DNA from 4 places in the Gottfriedia sp. NPDC057948 genome. Region 1 is predicted to be linked to each of the others. Evidence: riboswitches for the same ligand, from Rfam matches in the RefSeq annotation. Region 1 holds a riboswitch; each other region holds the start of a gene.
The links. A riboswitch is a leader RNA that binds a small molecule or an ion and turns the genes downstream of it on or off. The one in region 1 is predicted to bind S-adenosylmethionine.
Positions count from the first base shown of each region.

Region 1 (5,390 bases):
CTTTTTGATCTTCTCCACCAAACTTAACAAAAAAGTCACCATACGGTAACGGTGGATTTAAATCTTCACTCTCACCTTCGAACGTTCCGAAATTCCATTCTTTTAAGCCTTTTAATCTTGTATACGACAATTCTGTCACGATCTCTAGCGTATCACTCGCTCTTTCTGATGTAGAACAATAGGCATGATCGAAAATAATATTTTGTTCTTTAAAATACAATGCAGCGGCCTCTGCTTGTTTAATTCCTAATTCTGTTAGAGGTGAATCACACGAGCCTTGAATTTTCCTTCTACTATTAAATAGTGTTTGTCCATGTCTCATTAGATACAAAGTCTTTTTCATTCGTATCCCCCTTTTCTAATCTAAAAAATAAGTTTCGGGTAACAGGTTTTGTTTCAAAATTAGAGATTAACTTACAATCTAATATTATATTTTTAATCGTTAGCATATTCCTCTTAAATGAATGCCTTTTACTCTTAATTTCAAGTAAAAGATTTGAAAAAATATTGAAAAACAAAAAAATTTGAACATAAAAAGGCCCAAACCCTTGTTATACTTCGGTTTGAACCTTTTTTAATTTCAAAGCGATAATTGCAAATTAAGACGCTGCTGTTGTACTATATTTTTCTTCCAAAGTCTTCTTTAAGAATAAAGCTACTTCAAGCATTCCGAATTTCCCAGCTTTTTCTTCTGCATCTGAGTTATAGTTGGTATTTGTATTGATATCGTAAGTATAAATTTCACCTTCAGCATTTCGGATAAATTCGATTCCGGCAACTTGAATACTATTTTTAACTAGAACTTCTTTATATTTCTCTAAAATTTCGTCGTCAAAACCTTCAACAATTTGGAACTTAGGCTTCTCTTCTACTTCTTCTCCTACCGGACAGAATAAATCACCAATTTGGCATGCATCCGCTGGGCATAGTTCAAACCCTTCCGAAGTATCTACTTTAACAGCATAAACAAAGTTTCCGCCAACAAACTCGCAACGAGTGATGTAGTTTTCAGGTGATTTGATGTATTCTTGAATCAGTGTAATACCATCGACCGGTTCTTCAAAAGTCGGTCCTTCGACATAAGCTTTTAAAGCATCAACACTCTGGAATAACTGGACACCTAGCCCTTTACCTGCACGATTATGCTTCGTAATAAATGACTGTCCTTCAAAGCTACTAGCTGCTTTAAGAATGTTTTCTTTACCAACAGCTGCAATCGTTTTTGGCGTTTTAACACCATATTTGTTTAACTCTAAATATTGTAAAACCTTACTAACTTCTAGCTTCAAGGCATTCGTTCCATTTAACACCGTACGACCATGTGCTTCAAGCCAAGCTAATACTTGCCCAGTAAATTCAGCTGCAAAACGATGATCACGTGTATGAGAAGAAGCACTCATTCTGCTATAAAAGATCCCTTCTGGTGGTTCTGATGATAAATCTACCGTACCTTCGTCTAGATGCCATTCCTCATAAGGAACTCCAAGCTCCTCTAATCTTTTTGTTAAATGCACAGTCCACTCACTATTTTCATGAATTACATATACTTTACTCATCTTTAAATCCCCTTTCTAGCTTTTTATTAAACTACGTTTTTGTTCTACTAATGGCATAACTTGCTTTGAAAATCGTTCCATTTCTTCTAGTTGAGGTGAAAATTGTAATAATAATAAGTCTAAGCCAGCTTCTTCATATTGTAAAATTCGGTCTGCAATTAACTCTGGTGTTCCTACTAGATTTGCTCTAAGACCACGATTTGAAACTGAGTAATCTTGTAATTGTATTTGTTGTTCTAATTGTGATTTTGTCGTGAAGTCTTTAAAACCAGCATAACCGCTTGAATCTTTCACTGTTGTAATTTTTTCAAGCTCAGCCAAAGCCTCTTCTTCTGTATCTCTACAAATAACATAAGCAGCCATACCGAAAGAACTTAAAGGTGCATTGCCAGTTTGTTCACGGCGTACTTTCATATCTGTTACTTTCTGATTAATTTCTTCAACTGTTCCACCGTGCATCACATAAGCGTCACATTTTTCAACAATTGTTTGCTTACCTTTTTCACTTTCACCACCTGCATAAAGAATCGGGTTTGGTCTTTGTACAGGTTTTGGAGCAAGTTTCGTATCTTTTAAGTCGTAAAATTTTCCTGAATAATTGAACGTTTCTTCTGTCCATAAGCCTTTTAGGACATCAATAAACTCCTCTGTACGGGCATAGCGTTCATCATGTTCTGTAAAAATACCGCCATATTGACGAGCTTCTTCTGCCCACCATGCAGAAACGACGTTTAGCGTAAAACGGCCGTTACTGATTTGATCGATATTAGCAGCCATTTTTGCTGTTACTGCAGGATTATGAAAACCTGGACGAATCGCGGTCATAATTTCGATTTTTTCCGTTACTGCAGCAAGTGCCGCTGCTGTTGACCAAGCTTCAAGTGAATCATGCTCTGGACCTTTAATATCGTTTAAATATAATTCAGCAATTAAAGTAGTCGAATATCCCCATCTTTCAGCTGATTGAATGACCTCTTTAGCATATTCAAATGTTGGTGGCATGCTTTCGTCATCTACATTACGTAACCATCCTCCAAAAATCGGTAACCAAAAACCATATTTCATTTCTATTCTCTCCTTCACCCTCTAAATTGTCTAGTTTTCGCATTGGTTAAGTTGGGTTTAGTTTTATGAAATTCGTCTCAAAATCAAGATACTACGAGTAATGTCAACCTCCAATGTAAATCATTACGAATACAAAAAGCCTCTTTCATTCAGAAAGAGGCATCGGAAACAAATGTTTTCGACTTATCTATCAGAATGATTTCATTCTGCAGGAAGTGGCACCGTTCCTAAATAAGGAGGTTGCCGGACGTCATAGGGCCTGATCCCTCGGTCACTCTCGATAAGTTTGAATTATGTAATTTCTTTAAGTGAATCATAAATCCTAGTAAACAGATTGTCAATACGGGGAATTAAACATTTTTATTAAGATAGCGCTTTCTTCGATGTATTTATTAGAAAAAATAAAATTTTACAATTATTCATTGCCATTAAATCGAAGTTAATACATCGTACCAGTTCCCTTTAGTTTCACTTCTGTTTTTACTCGAAATTTAAGTTTCGGATAAATTTCTTTCCACTTATTTATTTCTTTTTTTGTCACTCCGTATTTTGCTTGATAGTTTAACCCAAGTCCAAGTGGATCAACATTTAATTCCTGTAGACGTTCTAGAAATTTTTTTGTTCTTGAGCTCATAATGATTGATGCTTTTTTCTCATACTCTTTCAATTCTCTATCTTGATGTAGTGTCTTTTTAGATTCCTCAATGAATCCTTTTACTTTTATATGAACGTCTAGATATGGCTTTTTATTTTTAGGCATAACAATTTTCATGTCAGTTTTCGTATTTTCAGCACTTATGTAAAATTGATTTTTTCCTTTTCCAACACTAATTAATGTTGTTACTTTGGTATTTAAGAGCTCATTAAGCATCCTTGTTTCATCACGATTTAATACTGCTTTAAATTTTGTTCCTTTAAAAACTGCGGAAGTATTAATTTTAAAGGAACTATCGAACGGTTCAATAATAGGTAAATATGGATCTATACCGTTTTCTATCAATCGCATATAATAATCATTAAGTATCTCTGACATTACATATGGTGACCTATTTGATTCTTCATTAAAAGCTAACACAAGAGCGTTACCCGCTAATCTCTCTGATTTAACCCTCCATGATAAAACTTCTTTTGCAGTAGGTTCTCCTACAGCTACATAAGCAACACCTTGAATATCTGGCCGTTTAATAAACCACTTCATCAAATCAATTTGGTTTTCAACTAGTAGCTCTTTATCGATCACGATTACCCTACATTGAGCAAAATCTAATTTTTTATCTACTAAAGATTGGATTATTCTAATTGCCTCAGAAACTGAGGTTGATTTTTGAGAAATAATTTGAAATTTAGATTTTCCGGCTCCAATTTGTGCTGTAGGGATGGCTAATTTTACTGACACAAGGTAGACGCCATCTTCATCGGTATGATCAATTCCTATCCCTACGACAAAAAAACGTTTATCAACATCGAGTAATTGGCAACCAGACATAAAACTTAATTCCATAATTAGCAACAACGTTAAAATACGTTTCATGCTCTTTGCCTCCGTGATAAGAAAAAAATTAACACTACTAATATGACTTCAGCAGGAAAACGGATATTTTGCCATATTTTAATTAGATCAGATAATTCTCTTTCGTTCGTAAATGTCTGCAGTGTCATCGTAACGGCTCCAAAAAATAGTAAGATCATATATCCATAAAATTTCCTTTTTTTAGCAGGTTTCAAATTATAATTAAAAAACATTCCTTCAAATAGTTTTAAACCAATATGCCATGTTAATATGCTAAATAATAGTGACAACAAAAGGAATATATAAAGCATCAAATATAGCACTCTTTCGATAAACCCATATTCCATTCTTAGAGAATCAGTTATGAAGATCCAAGGAAACACTACATTATTAATCCCTTTAATACCTAAAAAAGCAATTGGGACGAAAAATGTAAAACTAATTACAATGAATCCGATTAAAGGTAAAATCCACACAAATTTAATAACCTTTTTCGTATCAAGATAACGATTAAGGATTGCTAGATTTATATAGCCTGTAAAAAAATAAGTAGCAGCTGAAATAGAACTATAGTTTGGCATTTGCCAAAAATAATGGAGTATTCTTTTAATATGATCGAAATAAAAATATTTGCTTGCCATAGCTTTGTAAACGATAAAAATAACAACTGGAGTGGCTACAAGTACCATTAATTCAATAACGTTGAGGATTGATTTTGTATAACAATTTGCTCCATAAATAACAATAACTAGAAAAAAAGCTAAAACGTATCCCATATTTAACTCAGTATTTAAATACAATACACTAATATAAGTGAACGAAATTAAAACAAAAGCCCCTGAAGCCAACCACATTACGCCTAAAAATGCTAAGTAAATGTTTTTAACAAGTTTAGGTAGTCTATTGTTAAAAATTTCTGGCAATCCTTTATTAGGAAATTTACTTATTCCAATCGTAAACAAATAAATAAATATTCCACCAATCAAAACACTTAACACCATAGATATAAGAGACCCATTAAAACGCTCGCCAATTAAAATCATGGGTACATTGATAATAATGTTCAACATCATTGTTAGCAGTACAGTATAGTAAAAATGACGGGTCAATTAGCTTTGCCCCCCTTTTGGCTTCTCAGTTATCGTTTCAATTTTATCGGAAGTTCCCCAATCAATCGCAAAAAAAGGAGTCCCAAAGCTCCGCTTATTAGCAAAATAACAGATAAGTACAAGCATACCTCCAACTAATCCGACCAACCC
Region 1 covers NZ_JBHVPN010000001.1:235,923-241,312, reverse strand. The annotation lists gene ACFVRR_RS01165 (histidine phosphatase family protein) at 1-343, opposite strand, end outside; gene ACFVRR_RS01160 (ATP-grasp domain-containing protein) at 600-1,556, opposite strand; gene ACFVRR_RS01155 (LLM class flavin-dependent oxidoreductase) at 1,572-2,621, opposite strand; SAM riboswitch class I at 2,802-2,908, opposite strand; gene ACFVRR_RS01150 (Ger(x)C family spore germination protein) at 3,061-4,152, opposite strand; gene ACFVRR_RS01145 (GerAB/ArcD/ProY family transporter) at 4,149-5,240, opposite strand; gene ACFVRR_RS01140 (spore germination protein) at 5,241-5,390, opposite strand, start outside.

Region 2 (5,390 bases), on a different contig from region 1:
CAGGAACTAAATATCACTCATTATGAATTTTTTGGTTTAAGGGATGCTGATAGTTCAAAAGACGACCTATTTCATCAATTTGGAATTATGAAGGATGATTATACTATTAAGCCTTCTTATCTCACCTTTCAAAAATTAATTAATGAATTAAGCGAGTAAATCAATTACTTCCATAAAGTTGAATGAAGTTAGTCAATTCGTTAAGACTAAAACAACGATGAATTTCATCGACTTTCTACTATTTATATGGAGGTAATATAATTGAGTAAAAAAAATAAACCCCTCATAAACGAAGAGCAAATGAAAATACAAGCAGACCTTAATAATCTCGATCCAGGGCATTCTGTGGATGAGCACCGTAAAATTGAAACGACTAATATAATGTTAGCTGGAGAAGAAATCAGACAGCAAAATGAAAATCTATAAAAAAAATCCCTCAAAAGGTCATTTTGAGGGATTTCTTTGTGTAGGCTTTCGAGGCGCAGTGTTACCGAAAATGGTAATGAGCACGGAACAAGCAGGCGTTTAACGAAGAAAGCGAGCGTTTGTCAACAGTCTGAAATTCCTCGAATGTTAATAACAACATTCCCCTTCTTATGCCCTTTTTCTACGTAACGATGTGCTTCAACAATTTGATCAAGCGGGTACTGTCGATCAATAACAGTTTTTAACTTATCCTCTTCAATAAGTGCTTTTATATAATTTAAATCTTCATTGTTCATATTTGCTACACCAAAAATAGCTTTTTTATCACTAATCAAATTACTCCATATTGCTTGAAAATAAACTGAAAGCTTCCATACAGCACTTAATAAATAAACGCCATCTTTGTTAAGCAATCTTTTACAATTTGAAAAGGAGCTCTTTCCTACCGTATCAAAAATAATGTCATAAGTTTTCTTACTCTTAGCAAAATCTTTATTTGTATAATCAATTACTTCATTTGCGCCTAAAGCCCTTACCAATTCTAAATTTGATGTACTACATAATGCGGTAACTTCTGTACCAAAATATTTAGCTAACTGAATTGCATATGTTCCAACACTTCCTGAAGCACCATAAATAAGTACTTTTTGTCCATTTTGAATAATACTTCTCCTTAGAAAGTGTAATGCAGTAAGCGCCCCAACAGGTACAGCTGCAGCTTGCTCAAAGGACATATTTATTGGTTTTTTAGCTAGAACACCTTCTTTATGTAAAGAGATATATTCAGCATTAGCTCCAAAAGTAAATCCACTATATCCAAAAACTTGATCACCTGTTTTAAAATTTCTTACGTTTTTGCCAACTGTGACTATTTCTCCAGCAAGCTCACAACCTGGTATTTGATTTTTCGGCTTAGTGAGGCCAAACATAAGTCGTGAAGGTAGCCAATACATAAAAGGAAAATCGGAGCTTCGAAGTTTTACATCTCCTGCGGTTACAGTTGTTGCGTGTATTTTAATTAATACCTCATCATCTTTTATTTTTGGTTTTTCAACTTCTGTTATTTGAAGAACTTCTGGTGGACCATATTTTGTACATATAATCGCTTTCATAGGTTCCTCCATTACAAACTTTAATTGAGTCATTTAAACCTATGAAAAATGATTTTTAAGTATACCTATATGTAGAAAAAACAGTGTGCATCTAACTAAACAAAAAAGACTGAATATAGCATATGCCATATTCAGCCTTAATCATTTATTATAGACCTGCATCAGTTTTTAAAACTTCTGCTTTATCAGTACGCTCCCAAGGAAGATCGATATCTGTACGGCCAAAGTGACCATAAGCAGCAGTTTGTTTGTAAATTGGACGACGTAGGTCAAGCATTTTAATAATTCCAGCTGGACGTAGGTCGAAGTTGTTGCGAATTACTTCAACTAATTTTTCTTCTGAAACTTTACCTGTACCAAAAGTATCAATAGCGATTGAAACTGGTTTAGCTACACCAATTGCATATGCTAATTGAACTTCAGCTTTATCAGCTAAGCCAGCAGCTACGATGTTTTTCGCAACGTAACGTGCAGCGTAAGCAGCAGAACGGTCAACTTTAGTTGCATCTTTACCAGAGAATGCGCCACCACCGTGACGAGCATATCCACCGTAAGTATCAACAATAATTTTACGACCTGTTAAACCAGCATCCCCTTGAGGTCCACCGATAACGAAACGACCTGTTGGGTTGATAAAGAATTTTGTGTTTTCATCAATTAACTCAGCTGGTACCACTGGTTTAATTACAAGTTCTTTAATATCATTTTCAATTTGAGCTTGAGTAGCTTCTGGACCATGTTGTGTTGATACAACAATTGCATCAATACGAACTGGTTTGTTGTTCTCATCATACTCAACTGTTACTTGAGTTTTTCCGTCTGGACGTAAGTAAGAAACTGTTTCATTTTTTCTAACTTCAGTTAAACGGCGAGCAATTTTGTGAGATAATGAAATTGGAAGTGGCATTAATTCAGGTGTTTCATTAACAGCAAAACCGAACATTAAACCTTGGTCTCCTGCACCGATTGCTTCAATTTCTTCATCTGTCATGCTACCTTCACGAGCTTCTAACGCTTGGTCTACACCTAGAGCGATATCTGCTGATTGCTCATCGATAGAAGTTAAAACTGCACATGTATCTGCATCAAATCCGTATTTTGCACGGTCATAACCGATTTCACGGATTGTTTCGCGAACGATTTTTGGGATATCTACATAAGTAGAAGTTGTAATTTCACCTGCAACAAGTACTAAACCTGTTGTAACTGAAGTTTCCGCTGCTACACGAGCATTCGGATCATTTGCTAAAATTGCATCAAGAATTGAATCTGAGATTTGGTCACAGATTTTATCTGGATGTCCTTCTGTAACTGATTCTGAAGTAAATAAACGACGTTGTGACATTGAGTCCCCTCCTAAATTGAATGTGACGGATCTCTTTTTTCTCAACATAAGAATAAAAAGTTTGTTCCTATTCCTATGTTTCCCATTTAAGATAAAGATAACTCAGTGTAAATTACGAAATTGCCACTGTATTTAAGTTTTGAGCAAAAAAAAAGCCTTCCTCTTATCAAATATTACATGAGGAAAGGGTTCTTGGTTATTTGCCTTTCGCTCTTATCGTCCAAGACATAAAAAAGTCTTGCATCAGGTTCAGCACCTTTCACTAAAAGTGAGGTTGCTGGGCTTCGTAGGGCCTGTATCCCTCCACCTACTCGGGATAAGAGAGTATCCGTATGAAAAGTATCATATTAAAATTTCACTTTCTTGTCAACAATTTTCATCATAACTTAAACATAATTCTACAATAACTTTATCTCTACATTCATTTCTATTTAATGGGAAATTACTAATTATTATACTTACATTTAATAACTTACATCATTTGATAAGTAAAGTTTACTCAAATTTATTTTTTAATCAAATTCATAACACATTTTGCCAACTAATAGTATACACTATTAAAATAAATGTGTTATACTATTTATCGAGATACCTACATGGCAGACAAATTATATTTAAAGGATGGTATTAGTATATGAAGACAGTTGATGTAAACTTTGAATTAAACGAATTACTTACTAGTAATCAAGTGTATAACCAACTAAGCGTTTCTGAGTTAGTTGAAAAAGTCCTAACAAGACAAGAAGGAATTTTAACGTCAACAGGAGCAGTTAGCGTTTCAACAGGCAAATATACTGGACGTTCACCTAAAGATAAATTTATTGTTCAAGAGGCATCTGTTGAAAATTTAATCGATTGGGGTTCAGTAAATCAACCAATCTCTGCTGACGTATTCGAAAAATTATATAGCAAAGTACTTAATTACTTAAAAGATCGTAACGAATTATTCTTATTTAAAGGATTTGCTGGTGCTGACACGGAGTATCGTTTACCAATCCAAGTAATTAACGAATTTGCATGGCACAACTTATTTGCTCATCAATTATTTATTCGCCCAACTGAGCAAGAGCTTCAAACTCATGAAGCAGAATTTACAATTGTTTCTGCTCCAACATTTAAAGCAGACCCAGTAGTTGATGGAACAAATTCAGAGGCATTTGTTATTGTATCATTTGAAAAGAAAATTATCTTAATTGGTGGTACGGAATATGCTGGAGAAATGAAAAAATCTATTTTCTCAATCATGAATTTCCTATTACCACAAAATAATGTTTTACCAATGCACTGTTCTGCTAACGTAGGTAGCGAAGGCGATGTAGCATTATTCTTTGGACTTTCAGGAACTGGTAAAACTACATTATCTGCTGATGCAGACCGTAAGTTAATCGGTGATGATGAGCACGGCTGGTCAGATAATGGTGTATTCAATATTGAAGGCGGTTGCTACGCTAAATGTAGCAATTTAACATTTGAAAAAGAGCCACAAATTTTCTCTGCAATTAAATTTGGTACAGTGTTAGAAAATGTTGTTGTTAAATCTGATAGCCGTTTAGCTGACTATGATGATACAACTTTAACAGAAAATACTCGTGCTGCATACCCAATGCAAGCAATTCAAAATATCATTGAGCCAAGTGTTGCTGGTCATCCGCATGCAATTATCTTTTTAACTGCTGATGCATTTGGAGTATTACCTCCAATCAGTAAATTAACAAAAGAGCAAGCTATGTACCACTTCTTAAGTGGATTTACTAGTAAATTAGCAGGTACTGAGCGTGGTGTTACTTCTCCACAAGTAACATTCTCAACATGTTTCGGATCACCATTCTTACCGCTTCCAGCTGTAGAATATGCAAAAATGCTTGGTGAAAAAATTGAAAAGCATAATGTAAATGTATTCTTAGTAAACACTGGTTGGACTGGTGGAGAATACGGCGTAGGTAAACGTATGAATCTATCTTACACAAGAGCAATGGTTCACGCTGCACTTGAAGGTGATTTAAACAACATTGAAACTACTCAAGATGAGTTTTTCGGTTTAGCAATTCCAACTCATGTACCTGGTGTACCTGATAGCGTATTAGTCCCTTCAACAACTTGGGAAGATAAATCAGCTTATGATCAAAAAGCTCTTGAATTAGTAACTAAATTCAAAGAAAACTTCAAAAAGTTTGAAGGCTTTGATGCTCAATTAGCTGAACTTGGCGGACCTTTAAAATAATCTAATAAAGTAAAATGTAAGGGCTGTCCAATAAGTCGGGATTTATGACTTATTGGCAGCCTTTTTTTATTTTCAGTATTAAAAAACAACCTCACTCATTAAAAGGAAAATATTAACATTTAAAGAATAAGTTTAAAGTAAGATTAAAGTAACTAAACATGAATAATAATCACTATTTATTTATCGAATTAAATGGAGGATTAAAATGAGATCCATAAAGATATTAACTCTGATTTTTTCATTTACTGCAATTTTATTAACTACCTTGTTTTTATTTAATACTGGT
Region 2 covers NZ_JBHVPN010000005.1:179,484-184,873, forward strand. The annotation lists gene ACFVRR_RS11240 (hypothetical protein) at 1-159, shown strand, start outside; gene ACFVRR_RS11245 (hypothetical protein) at 262-426, shown strand; gene ACFVRR_RS11250 (NAD(P)-dependent alcohol dehydrogenase) at 549-1,538, opposite strand; gene metK (methionine adenosyltransferase) at 1,687-2,883, opposite strand; SAM riboswitch class I at 3,094-3,206, opposite strand; gene pckA (phosphoenolpyruvate carboxykinase (ATP)) at 3,518-5,104, shown strand; gene ACFVRR_RS11265 (hypothetical protein) at 5,310-5,390, shown strand, end outside.
Region 2: it holds a riboswitch for S-adenosylmethionine, as region 1 does, so the genes downstream of both, metK (methionine adenosyltransferase) here and ACFVRR_RS01155 (LLM class flavin-dependent oxidoreductase) in region 1, are expected to answer to the same signal.

Region 3 (5,390 bases), on a different contig from region 1:
AAAGTCGATTTTGAACAAATTCAACACTTTTCTTTTTTGAGAAGAAGAATTTCTTAATTTCTCTATTCAATGCAATTATTAAATTTTCAATTACAGTTAATCCTTGCACAAGTCCCTCATCAACTTCTTGAGGGACATATGCTATTGTTGAATTTTCACTTACTTTACACTTACCATTTGTTGGTTGAATTCTATGAGCTAGAATCTTCATTAACGTACTTTTACCTGCACCATTTAAACCAGCCAGACCGTCTATTTTTCCAGGTTTGACTGTAAAATTAATATCCTTTAGTACCTCTGATTCTCCATAACTAAAAAATACAGATTCTAGTTTAATAGTCATCTTTAGTTCCCCTTATCTAATTTCTCCATCCATGGTGAAGTTGCAGCTTGTGAAGGTATCCAGTTATTACTATATTTCCTTAGATCACTAACTTTAATTGGAGTATTTGGAAGCTCCTCTTTCTCTATTAATTTAGGTTCTAAAGAATATATATCTGGCGTTTCTTCTCCAGCTATTTTTTGATATAGGAATCTAGATTGAACTTCTCCAATCTCTCCCGGATCACTTGCAGCTGAAGTAACCCACGGTGAATTTTTTTCTTGAATTAATTGAAGATCTTCATCACTTAAATCAATTCCGTAAACTTTTACTTCATTACGTCCAGCTTGTTGAATTGCTTTTGTAGCCCCTTTTGCAAACTCATCCCAAGTTGCAAAAATAGCATCAAGCTGACCTTTAGGATATTTCTTTAATAAAGCTTCTACTTGAGCTTGTGTATCAAGCATCGTATTACTACTTGCTTTTCCGAATCTGGCAACCTCTCTTATATTCGGATAACGTTTATAAAATGCATCAAGAATAACTTTTCTGCGCTCCATCGGTGTAAAACCACCTACCCAAATTGTTGCGATATTCCCTTTTCCGTTTAATCCTTCTGCTAAACTCTTTAAACTTTTCCATGCTAAACTGTAATCATCTTGGTCAATTACTGTAACACCAGGAATATTTAAATCACTATCAAAAGAAACAACTGGAATGCCTGCAGCTAACGCTTTTTTCACACCTTTTTCTAATGTTTCTTTTCGCCCATGATCGATTAAAATTCCATCAACCTTAGAATTGACGGCTGTATCTAAATTGGAGGCCATCTTTGCTAAATCATTATCAGCATTATATACTTGTACTTCTCCACCAAATTTCCCAACTTGTTTTTTCACGCCATCGATATATTGTGAAGAAAAAGTTCCAATTGAAAACTCCATAATTAAAGCAATTTTTGTTTTCTTTTTTATTGCTTCAGGAATTTCAGAATTGCTACTTGCGGATACTTTCTTTACTTCAGTACTAGCATTTTCAGATTTTTTGGTTGAAACTACATTTTGTTCATTTGCACAAGCTGTTAATAATACTGATGCAATTGATAGTGTTGCAATAATTTTTTTCATTACTCTTCCTCCCAACTTTTAAACGTTTCTTTATAATCGCTAGAAACAATGCCTTTTTCCGTAATAATCGCAGTTATTAATTCATTCGGCGTCACGTCAAACGCTGGGTTTAGTACATCGATTCCTTCAGGGGCAATTTGAACATTTCCGATATGCGTTACTTCAGTACGATCACGTTGTTCAATGACAATTTCATTCCCTGTTTCGATTGTTAAATCGATTGTTGATAAAGGAGCAGCTACATAAAATGGGATTTGGTAAAAGTTAGCTAAAATTGCTAATTGTAATGTTCCAATTTTATTAGCAGTGTCTCCGTTAGCAGTAATGCGATCAGCACCAACAATAACTGCATCTACTTTTTTATTTTGTAATAAGTAGCCGACCATATTATCAGTTAATAATGTAACCGGGATACCACTTTGGTTCAATTCCCAAGAGGTTAGTCTTGCACCTTGAAATACTGGTCTTGTTTCTGTTGCATAAGCCGAAATTTCCCAGCCTTTTTCTTTTGCTAAGTGAAGTGGAGCTAAAGCTGTTCCGTATCGACTTGTCGCGATACTCCCTGCGTTGCAATGAGTTAATACTGCTGCTCCGTCATGTAATAATGTTAATGCGTTTTCACCGATTTCTTTGCAAGTTGCTTCATCTGCTACATGTAATTTAATTGCTTCTTCCATGATGATTAATTTAGCTTCGGATACTGTCACTGCTTCTTTACTAGAGCTAATTAGTTTTTCAACGGCCCATGCTAAATTTACTGCAGTTGGTCTAGCACTAATTAGTTCATCCGCTAATAATCTAGCTTGTTGATGAAATTCATTAACTTGTTCAGTTTGAAGTTCTCGAACACCTAAATATAGTCCATACGCAGCAGCTAAACCAATTGCTGGTGCTCCTCTTACTTGTAATTTTACGATTGCTTCACGTACATCTAATAATGTCGTTGCATCAAAATAGCGTATTTCAGTTGGTAATTTAGTTTGGTCTAAAATTTTTAAACTTTCACCGTTCCATTGTAATGATTCAGGTATTTGCTGTAATGCAGTCATCGATTATTACTCCAATCCAATAAGTAAATTTCCAATATTTCTAATAGTAAATCTATTTTTTATACAATAAACTCCGAATTTTAAGACTTTTTTCTTTGCTTCAATTTTTTGATTATGTTCCAGTGAATCAATATCTTCAACGTGAGCAAGACCGATACTTCTTCGGATTAATTCACATCCAATAACCCCAATTGCATCCACCCAATATCCTTCTAACTTTTCTTTTATTAGAGCTTTTTGGTTAAATGGTCTAACGCTATGCTCTTCCCATAGTCGGATAAATGTTTCATTAAACACTTTTTCAATGTTTAAAATGTGTTCAATAATTTCGTCTTTTAGTTCAGTACGGCTGAAAAGTTGAAAAAGTAAATTTGCTTGAATTTGCCCTAAATCAAATCCGATTGGTCCGACAAATGCAAATTCCGGGTCAATTACTTTTGTTTCTGTTTCAGATACGAAAATGCTTCCCGTATGTAAATCACCATGTAATAAAGCTTCTTTTTTCGATAAGAAATCTAATTTTAGTTTCGCAACCTCAATTTGTAGATCTGCATCATTCCATAGTTCTTTAATTTCTTCTGTTAATTCTTCTTCAAAACTATTTGTTTCACTGTTAAAAAATGGATCTGTATACACAAGATTTTCTGTTATATCACATAAGTCAGGATTATTAAAAAGATACTCTAGCTCTTTTTTCTTAGCTGGTGAAGTTCCAAAGTCTGAAGTGAAAAATAATGACTTTGCTAAAAATTCACCGATATGTTCAGCTAAAAACGGATAGCTTTTTTTCTCAATGAAACCTTTTCGTAGAATTTGTAAGTGTGAAAGATCCTCCATTACAGTTACGGCTTGATCTTCGTCATGCTCTAAAATTTTAGGTGCATGTAATGGGATTAACTCATTGTATATTTTTGTCGCATTACTCTCGATCGTAGCTCGCTTTAATGTAAGTGGCCAGCTTTCACCAACAACTTTTGCATATGGTAGAGCCTGTTTTATAATTAACCCTTTCTCGCTTCCTACTGGATTAACTTTAAATACTAAATTTAAATTCCCATCCCCAATTTCTATACATTCACATAGTTCATTTTTAAAATAGCCAAGTTTTTGTAAATAAGTAATTGCAGTTGCTTCTGTTAAAGGTCTATATTCTTTTCGTTCAATGACAGTCACCAAATTCATCCCCCTTGAATTTTGCAAAATAAAAAGCCTCTTTTCCGAGACGAAAAGAGGCAATACTAATTGACTTTCGTCTCTTATCTACCAGAAAATTTCTTTTCTGTTGGAATTAGCACCGTGCCTTACTGAACATTTAAGCTCAGGCGTAAACAATACGCCCCATTTCACAATGGTATTATGGTCGGTTGCTGGGCATCGTCGGGCCAAATCCCTCCGCCTACTCGAAATAAGAGTTCGCATATTTGATTTTATATTCGTATTTTAGTTTATTGATTTTTAATTTGTCAATTACTTTTTTAAAACTTTTTGTAAATTTCTTCTTTTCTGTCTTCAAAAATAGGGATTGTACCGCGTACTTCATCAACTTTTTTTGAATCAATTTCGCCATAAACGATTTCTTCATTCGTGCTACCTTTGGTTACTACCTCTCCCCAAGGGTCAATGATCATTGATCCTCCACCAAATGTATTTGCTAAATCTTTTCCTACTCGATTACATGCAACAACATAACACTGATTTTCGATTGCTCTTGCTTTTAGTAAGATTTCCCAATGATTCATTCTTTGAATTGGCCATTCGGCAACAAAAAATAAAACTTTTGCACCCTTTTGCGAATGAGCTCCAATCCATTCAGGAAAACGCAAATCATAGCAAACAAATCCTGCAGCCGTTAATCCATCGATTTCAAAAAGGCCATCTGTTTCCCCTGATTGAAGATAGTGATGCTCGTTCATTAACTGGAACAAATGAACTTTATCATAAGTTTTTACTAATTCACCAGTACTGCTAATAACAATTAATGTATTCGTAACACCATTTTCTCTTGCAATTGGGAACGAACCAGCAATCAATATTACATTATTTGATTTTGCGATGGATTGAAGTTCAGAAATAATCACTTCTTGTTCACCTGTGTGCAAACCAATTTCTTCCAGACAATAGCCTGTTGTCCATAGCTCAGGTAGTACGATTACACGAATATTTTCTTTAATAGCTTCGTTTATTTGAGTTTTCATTTTCTCTAAATTAGTCTTTGATTCACCTAAAATAACGTCAGATTGAATACACGCAATTTTAATCACAATTTATTCACCCTATTCTAAATTTTATAGACATTTTTAAATCGAGCATATATGATGGTGAAAGTTATTGCAACAGTCGTTCATGAAAATCAGTCGATTAAGAAACGATCTATTCAAATTAATTTTATTATATTTTTGGAGTGATTAACTTGAATCATAGTAAACTATTAAACAATTTACCAAAACAATTTTTTGCTTCACTAGTCCAAAAAGTGAATCAGTCAATTAATAATGGTCATGATGTCATTAATCTTGGTCAAGGAAATCCCGATCAACCTACACCCGACCATATTATAAAAGCATTACAAAAGTCTGTTGAAAACCCTTTAACTCATCGTTATTCTCCGTTTAGAGGAATGAGCTCTTTAAAAAATGCTGTTGTAGAATTTTATAAACGAGAGTATGATGTTGATTTAGACCCAGAGGAAGAAGTAGCCATATTATTCGGTGGAAAAGCTGGATTAGTAGAGCTACCACTTTGTTTATGTGACGAAGGAGATACAATTTTAGTTCCAGACCCAGGCTATCCAGACTATTTATCTGGTATATCTCTTTCAAAAACAGTTCCATACATGCTTCCATTACTTGAAGAAAATCAATTTTTACCAGATTATAAATTAATTCCTCAAGA
Region 3 covers NZ_JBHVPN010000015.1:65,272-70,661, forward strand. The annotation lists gene ACFVRR_RS18700 (ATP-binding cassette domain-containing protein) at 1-343, opposite strand, end outside; gene ACFVRR_RS18705 (substrate-binding domain-containing protein) at 346-1,449, opposite strand; gene mtnA (S-methyl-5-thioribose-1-phosphate isomerase) at 1,449-2,498, opposite strand; gene mtnK (S-methyl-5-thioribose kinase) at 2,505-3,680, opposite strand; SAM riboswitch class I at 3,752-3,910, opposite strand; gene ACFVRR_RS18720 (carbon-nitrogen family hydrolase) at 3,974-4,756, opposite strand; gene ACFVRR_RS18725 (pyridoxal phosphate-dependent aminotransferase) at 4,903-5,390, shown strand, end outside.
Region 3: it holds a riboswitch for S-adenosylmethionine, as region 1 does, so the genes downstream of both, mtnK (S-methyl-5-thioribose kinase) here and ACFVRR_RS01155 (LLM class flavin-dependent oxidoreductase) in region 1, are expected to answer to the same signal.

Region 4 (5,390 bases), on a different contig from region 1:
TGTACCTGCTTTTACAACTGAGCCTTCCTTCACATTTACAGTATCGGCTACTAAACTACTACCCCCAGTATTTCCTGTACTAGAATTATTTGTGGAACTGCCACCATCTTCTCTTGTAATCGGTAATGTAACTCCATCTTCATCCTCCATACGAATTAGAACTTTTCCTTGCGATGCTCCGCTACCGCTACTTACATAAACCTTTGTAATTTCTCCATCTTTTGGAGCCGTAATAACATCACCATTTTTAAATGTCACAAGAGTATCACCTTTATCTACTGATTCTCCAGATGAAACACTCACACTATCCACAACAAGAATTGTATTTGCCGCAGTAACATCTTCGTCAGTATTTGCAGTTACCGAACCCGATCCAGTAACAGCTACCTCTAACTTTCCTTTTTGTGCAGTGATTGTTTGTGCTGTAGCCATCACATTTTGGGCTTGATTTGCTTGACTCTTACTATAAATGAACCAACCACTTCCTCCTCCAACAGCAACAACAATAATTGAAATAATAACCCACTTTTTCAATTTTCTTTTCTCCTCTCCATTATTGAGATTTTGTTACGCTTATTTTGGATTGTGTACCTTAAATTTCCCTTAATAAAAAATCAATTAATGAGGAGAGAATGATGGTCATATTCAAAGCCATTTAAAACTCTTAATTTTCGAGCAAATAAATAACCCCCTTCTATGTTATTGAAGGGGGGGTTACTTGTATTTATCGATATATAAATCTACAAAAATATTGCTTATTTACACTTTTCATATTTAATCTTTAGTACGATTGAGAAGAAAATACCTATACGTCCACCCTTAGTTCCGTCTTTTCCCCACAAAAATTAAACTATTCTTATTCAACGAATCTGCATTTTAGTACAATAAAAAAATCGACTATTTGGCCGATTTTTTATACAACATACGCATGTGTTAATTTAATAACTTTCAGCAATATGAACTATTTTTTGAATAACTAAATTAACCTCTTCGTTAACTTTAATTACGAAAAATTGGTTCAATACTTGGAAGAACGCCACTTGTTCGATATCTCCTCAATGTGATAAGGTGTCGTTCTGCAGCATCCACCTATTAAACGTGCACCTGCTTGGTACCATTCTTCAGATTGAATATCCAACACGTTACATTGTTCATGACCATGCCATGTTTTTGTTTCTGGATTATAAGTTTCACCAGAGTTTGGATAAACAATAATCGGTTTTTTTGTGTTTGCCCTCAACTCTTGTATTGCACCAGTCACAACGGTTACTGGCGCACAATTGATGCCTATCGCTACAATTTGTTCACTTTTCTCAAAAACTCTTGCACACTCTACGAGTTTCACACCTTCACTAATCTCTTTCTCATTTTTTAATGAAAAGGAAAGCCACGCATATGTTTCTGGATACTCACGTAATAATATATCTAATACTCTTGCTTCTTGCAAGGAAGGGATCGTTTCAAATGCCAATAGATCTGCACCTGCTTCTATTAACGCTGACATTCTTAAACGGTGAAAGTCTGCTAATGTTTTATCTGTCACACCATAATTGCCTACATACTCTGAACCATCTGCAAGGTAAGCCCCGTACGGCCCAACCGATGCAACAACCAATGGTTTAGGCCTATTCGTTTGCTTATTTTCCTTCCAAAAATCATCTCTTGCCCTTCTTGCAAGTAACACCGTTCTCTTAATTAATTCCAAAGCTTCCTGTTCTTGTATTCCACGCGCGGATAAACCACTAATAGTAGCTTGATAGCTTGCTGTTATGGCACAGTCCGCACCAGCACGAAAATAGTCCGAATGAACCTGATAAATCAGTTCCGGATTTTCTAGTAACACACGTGCCGACCAAAGGGGATCGTCCAAATTACATCCATGCGCCTCCAATTCTGTAGCTAATGCTCCGTCAAGAAGCATAATGGGATGTTGGGATAATATAGCATCAATTGGATTGACTTTGTTCGACATAATCTACGCCCCTCTTTTTAAAATTTTTTGTTAGATAATAACTTCCATAGCAAAACAAAATAAACGGTATGCCGCAATATAAGGCAATTCTCTGTGTTGGATCGAATGCAATTCCTATACACGATGCCAGACAAAGGATAAAAGAAGCAATTGGTACTAATGGATACAGTGGTGTCCGATAAATCAAGTCCTTTTCAGAATTTCCTTCTTTCAAAAATTGTCTGCGAAATAGGAACTGGGAAGCACTAATACTCATCCAAACTACAACTACTGCTAGACCTGAAATGGAAACAAGTACGATATAGACAGTATCTGGTGCACAAATACTTGAGAGCAAAGCCAAAGCTCCACCCACCATGCTGAAAATGACGGCGTTGATTGGAACACCTTGCTTCGTCATTTTTCCGAAAATCGGAGATATCGTATTCTTATTAGCAAGCGACCAAAGCATTCTAGAAGAGGCATAAAGGCCTGAGTTTGCCGCAGATAAAATAGCTGTTAAGATAACGAAATTCATTATGTCAGCTGAATATGGCACCCCAATTCGTTCTAGAACTGCAACAAAAGGGCTCTCTAATACACCAGCATCGGAAATAGGCAATAATGCAGATAAAACAAAAATCGTTCCTACAAAAAAGATGATCAATCTCCACAGAGTAGTTCGAATGGCCTTCGGTATCATTTTTTCCGGGTTCGCGGTTTCTCCCGCTGCAATGCCTATTAATTCTGTTCCCGAAAAAGCAAAATTAACCGCAAGCATCGTTGTTATAATACCCGTAGCACCATGAGGAAATAAACCTCCACTTGTAAAATTAGAAAATAATGGTGCTGCTTTTGAATGACTCATCGGAAGAAACCCTAGCATTGCCGCTGCTCCTAAAACAATAAAAATCACAATAGCTATAACCTTTATCGATGAAAACCAAAATTCGGATTCGGCGAAAAATTTAACAGTCATGACATTTAATACAAAGATCAAAATAGCAAAAATAGCACTCCATATCCAAACATTAATCGATGGAAACCATCGCTTCATAAGTAATCCTGCGGCTGTAAATTCAGAACCTAAAGCAACAGTCCAAGTTAACCAATACAACCAGGCTACTGTATACCCTGTACCCGGTCCAATGTATTTAACTGCATAACTGTGAAATGAGCCCGTTTCAGGCATATGTACGGAAAGCTCTCCTAAACATAGCATAACTAGATAAACCACTAGCGCACCAATCAGATAGGATAGTATTGTTCCAAACGGGCCAGCTTGTTGAATAGTGTAGCCCGAGCTTAAGAATAAGCCAGTTCCAATCACCCCACCAAGTGATAGCATGACTAAATGACGTGCTTGCATGTTCCTTTGAAATTCTTGCCCATTTTTGTTCCCCATTACTACTCTCCTTTAGTTACTATCCAGAAAAAACAAAAACGCACTCTAAAAAAGAGTGCGCTACTGACAAATAAAAACGGAAGCTCTCATCTATCAGGTTATCACCCGCTGGAATTAGCACAGTGTCTACTTAAGCAGACCTGTTGCTGAGGCTTCAAAGGGCCAGTCCCTCCACCTCTCTGGATAAGAAATATTTTTTTTATAACCATATCAATCCATTCAATAATTGTCAAGATAATTCTGTTTTTTTAAAAAATTATCTATTATTGACTTACTGTTTTATCATTTCTTATGAACGAAACTGTCAAACCACCAAACCCAAAAGGTTTTAATTTAGGTTTTTTTCAGTTTTTAGACAGACAAAAATTAAGACTACCAACCTAGAATTCAAAAAATTAGATTTTCTAAGTCTGTGAATGGCAACTCTATAATAGTAGATATTTTTAGTTTCTAAAGATAAGACAATGTCTTAAAAGCTTGGCACGAAGGCGATTCTCTCATAGACTTTACTTGAATATTTTCAATTTCTTTAAAAAGAGCCTTTTGTTCTTTTTTCAAAATTAATCCACACCTTATCTCATTTAATTCTTTAAATAAACTCTATTTAAAACCTCATAAAAGTAATAATATTTTAACAAAAATTCGCTTCATTACCACATACCCACAGAACGAAAGATTCTCCCAACTATGCATTTTTGACTTAAATGGTATTTTTATTTTTGGGAACTTATAACAGGTCATAAGGTGGCCATTTGAGTATACTTTAACAAAATTCTTTTTCTTTTGTTCTGCTAAGAAGTAACCATTTAAGGCATTGTTGTCTTTATCTACAGATTTCCCTTTATATGGCGCGTCTTTAATCCACGAAAGAATTAGTTGCAATACGATCCCCCCTACAAAAAATATAAAATATGTATTATTAAATTCTAAAATTCTTTCTTTTTCAAGCTCCTAATAAATTGAATTTCATTTTTATATAAACATGATAAGGAGCGTTTTTGTTTAGTTCGCCTAGTTTTTTATCAGTATTTCTATTACGATTAAAGAAGATATAAATTCGATACGAAGGAGAAAAACAATGGAGAAAACATTTGTAGTGTATGCGGGTCCAGATATTTGTGTAGCTGTCAATGCTGAGTCGGAAGAACAGGCATTTGAACGATTTGCTGAAAATAGAATTATGGATGAAACATTTAGAGATCACGTAGACCATTTTATTGTAAATTTTAGTTTATTAGAGGAATTTTATAGTGATGATAAAGGTTTTCTATTGGATGAAGATGGTGAATTTAAAGAACACATTTTAAAAATTGAAAATGATAAAGAATGTATCAAATATATTAATAATTGCATTGAAAATAATGTCAAAAAATTCTGGTCTGACGCTCCACAATTTGCTGAAGAATATATGCGCGAATATCGAAATAATAAAAATATAGATTTTTATGAAACAAATTTTTCAAGAGAGTTTTATATTGATACATTTAAGAGAGTAGTTGCTCTCGGTGATTGGTATGATGACTTAGTAATTAAGGAAATTGATCTTTCTACAAGAGATGTCCAAGTAATTTTTAATAAATAGGATCTGTTAAATTTAAATATTGATTTTTGAACTAAAAAGGTTGTCTAATTAGACAACCTTTAGGAAATTTTATTCAAGCTTCAAATAAAGCTCACCATTTTTTAAGTAATCGCCCTCTTGAACAACGATATATGGGAATCCGCCATTTACCCGACTAACAACAAGTTGGTCTCTTACATTCTCCCATGCTTTATCAGTAACTTTATATTCCTTACCTTGTCGCTGGAATAAATACATGTCTTCTCGCATGACAAGATCTTTCGTTAAGTAGTTTCGTATAAATGAACTATCAGATTCTAATTCTCGTACTTCAAACATTTTATCTCTTCCGCTGCCAGGTTTAACACCCAACTCACGCATTTCTTTTGTTGGATTATTATATCGCTCTTCAATATCTTCAAACATTCTTAGTCCTAAGTAGTATGGATTAATACTTGTTTTAGAAGGTTGAA
Region 4 covers NZ_JBHVPN010000006.1:144,170-149,559, forward strand. The annotation lists gene ACFVRR_RS12310 (efflux RND transporter periplasmic adaptor subunit) at 1-534, opposite strand, end outside; gene mmuM (homocysteine S-methyltransferase) at 1,019-1,972, opposite strand; gene mmuP (S-methylmethionine permease) at 1,947-3,356, opposite strand; SAM riboswitch class I at 3,440-3,546, opposite strand; gene ACFVRR_RS12325 (hypothetical protein) at 3,969-4,238, opposite strand; gene ACFVRR_RS12330 (hypothetical protein) at 4,435-4,938, shown strand; partial or broken gene ACFVRR_RS12335 (SpoVR family protein) at 5,017-5,390, opposite strand, start outside.
Region 4: it holds a riboswitch for S-adenosylmethionine, as region 1 does, so the genes downstream of both, mmuP (S-methylmethionine permease) here and ACFVRR_RS01155 (LLM class flavin-dependent oxidoreductase) in region 1, are expected to answer to the same signal.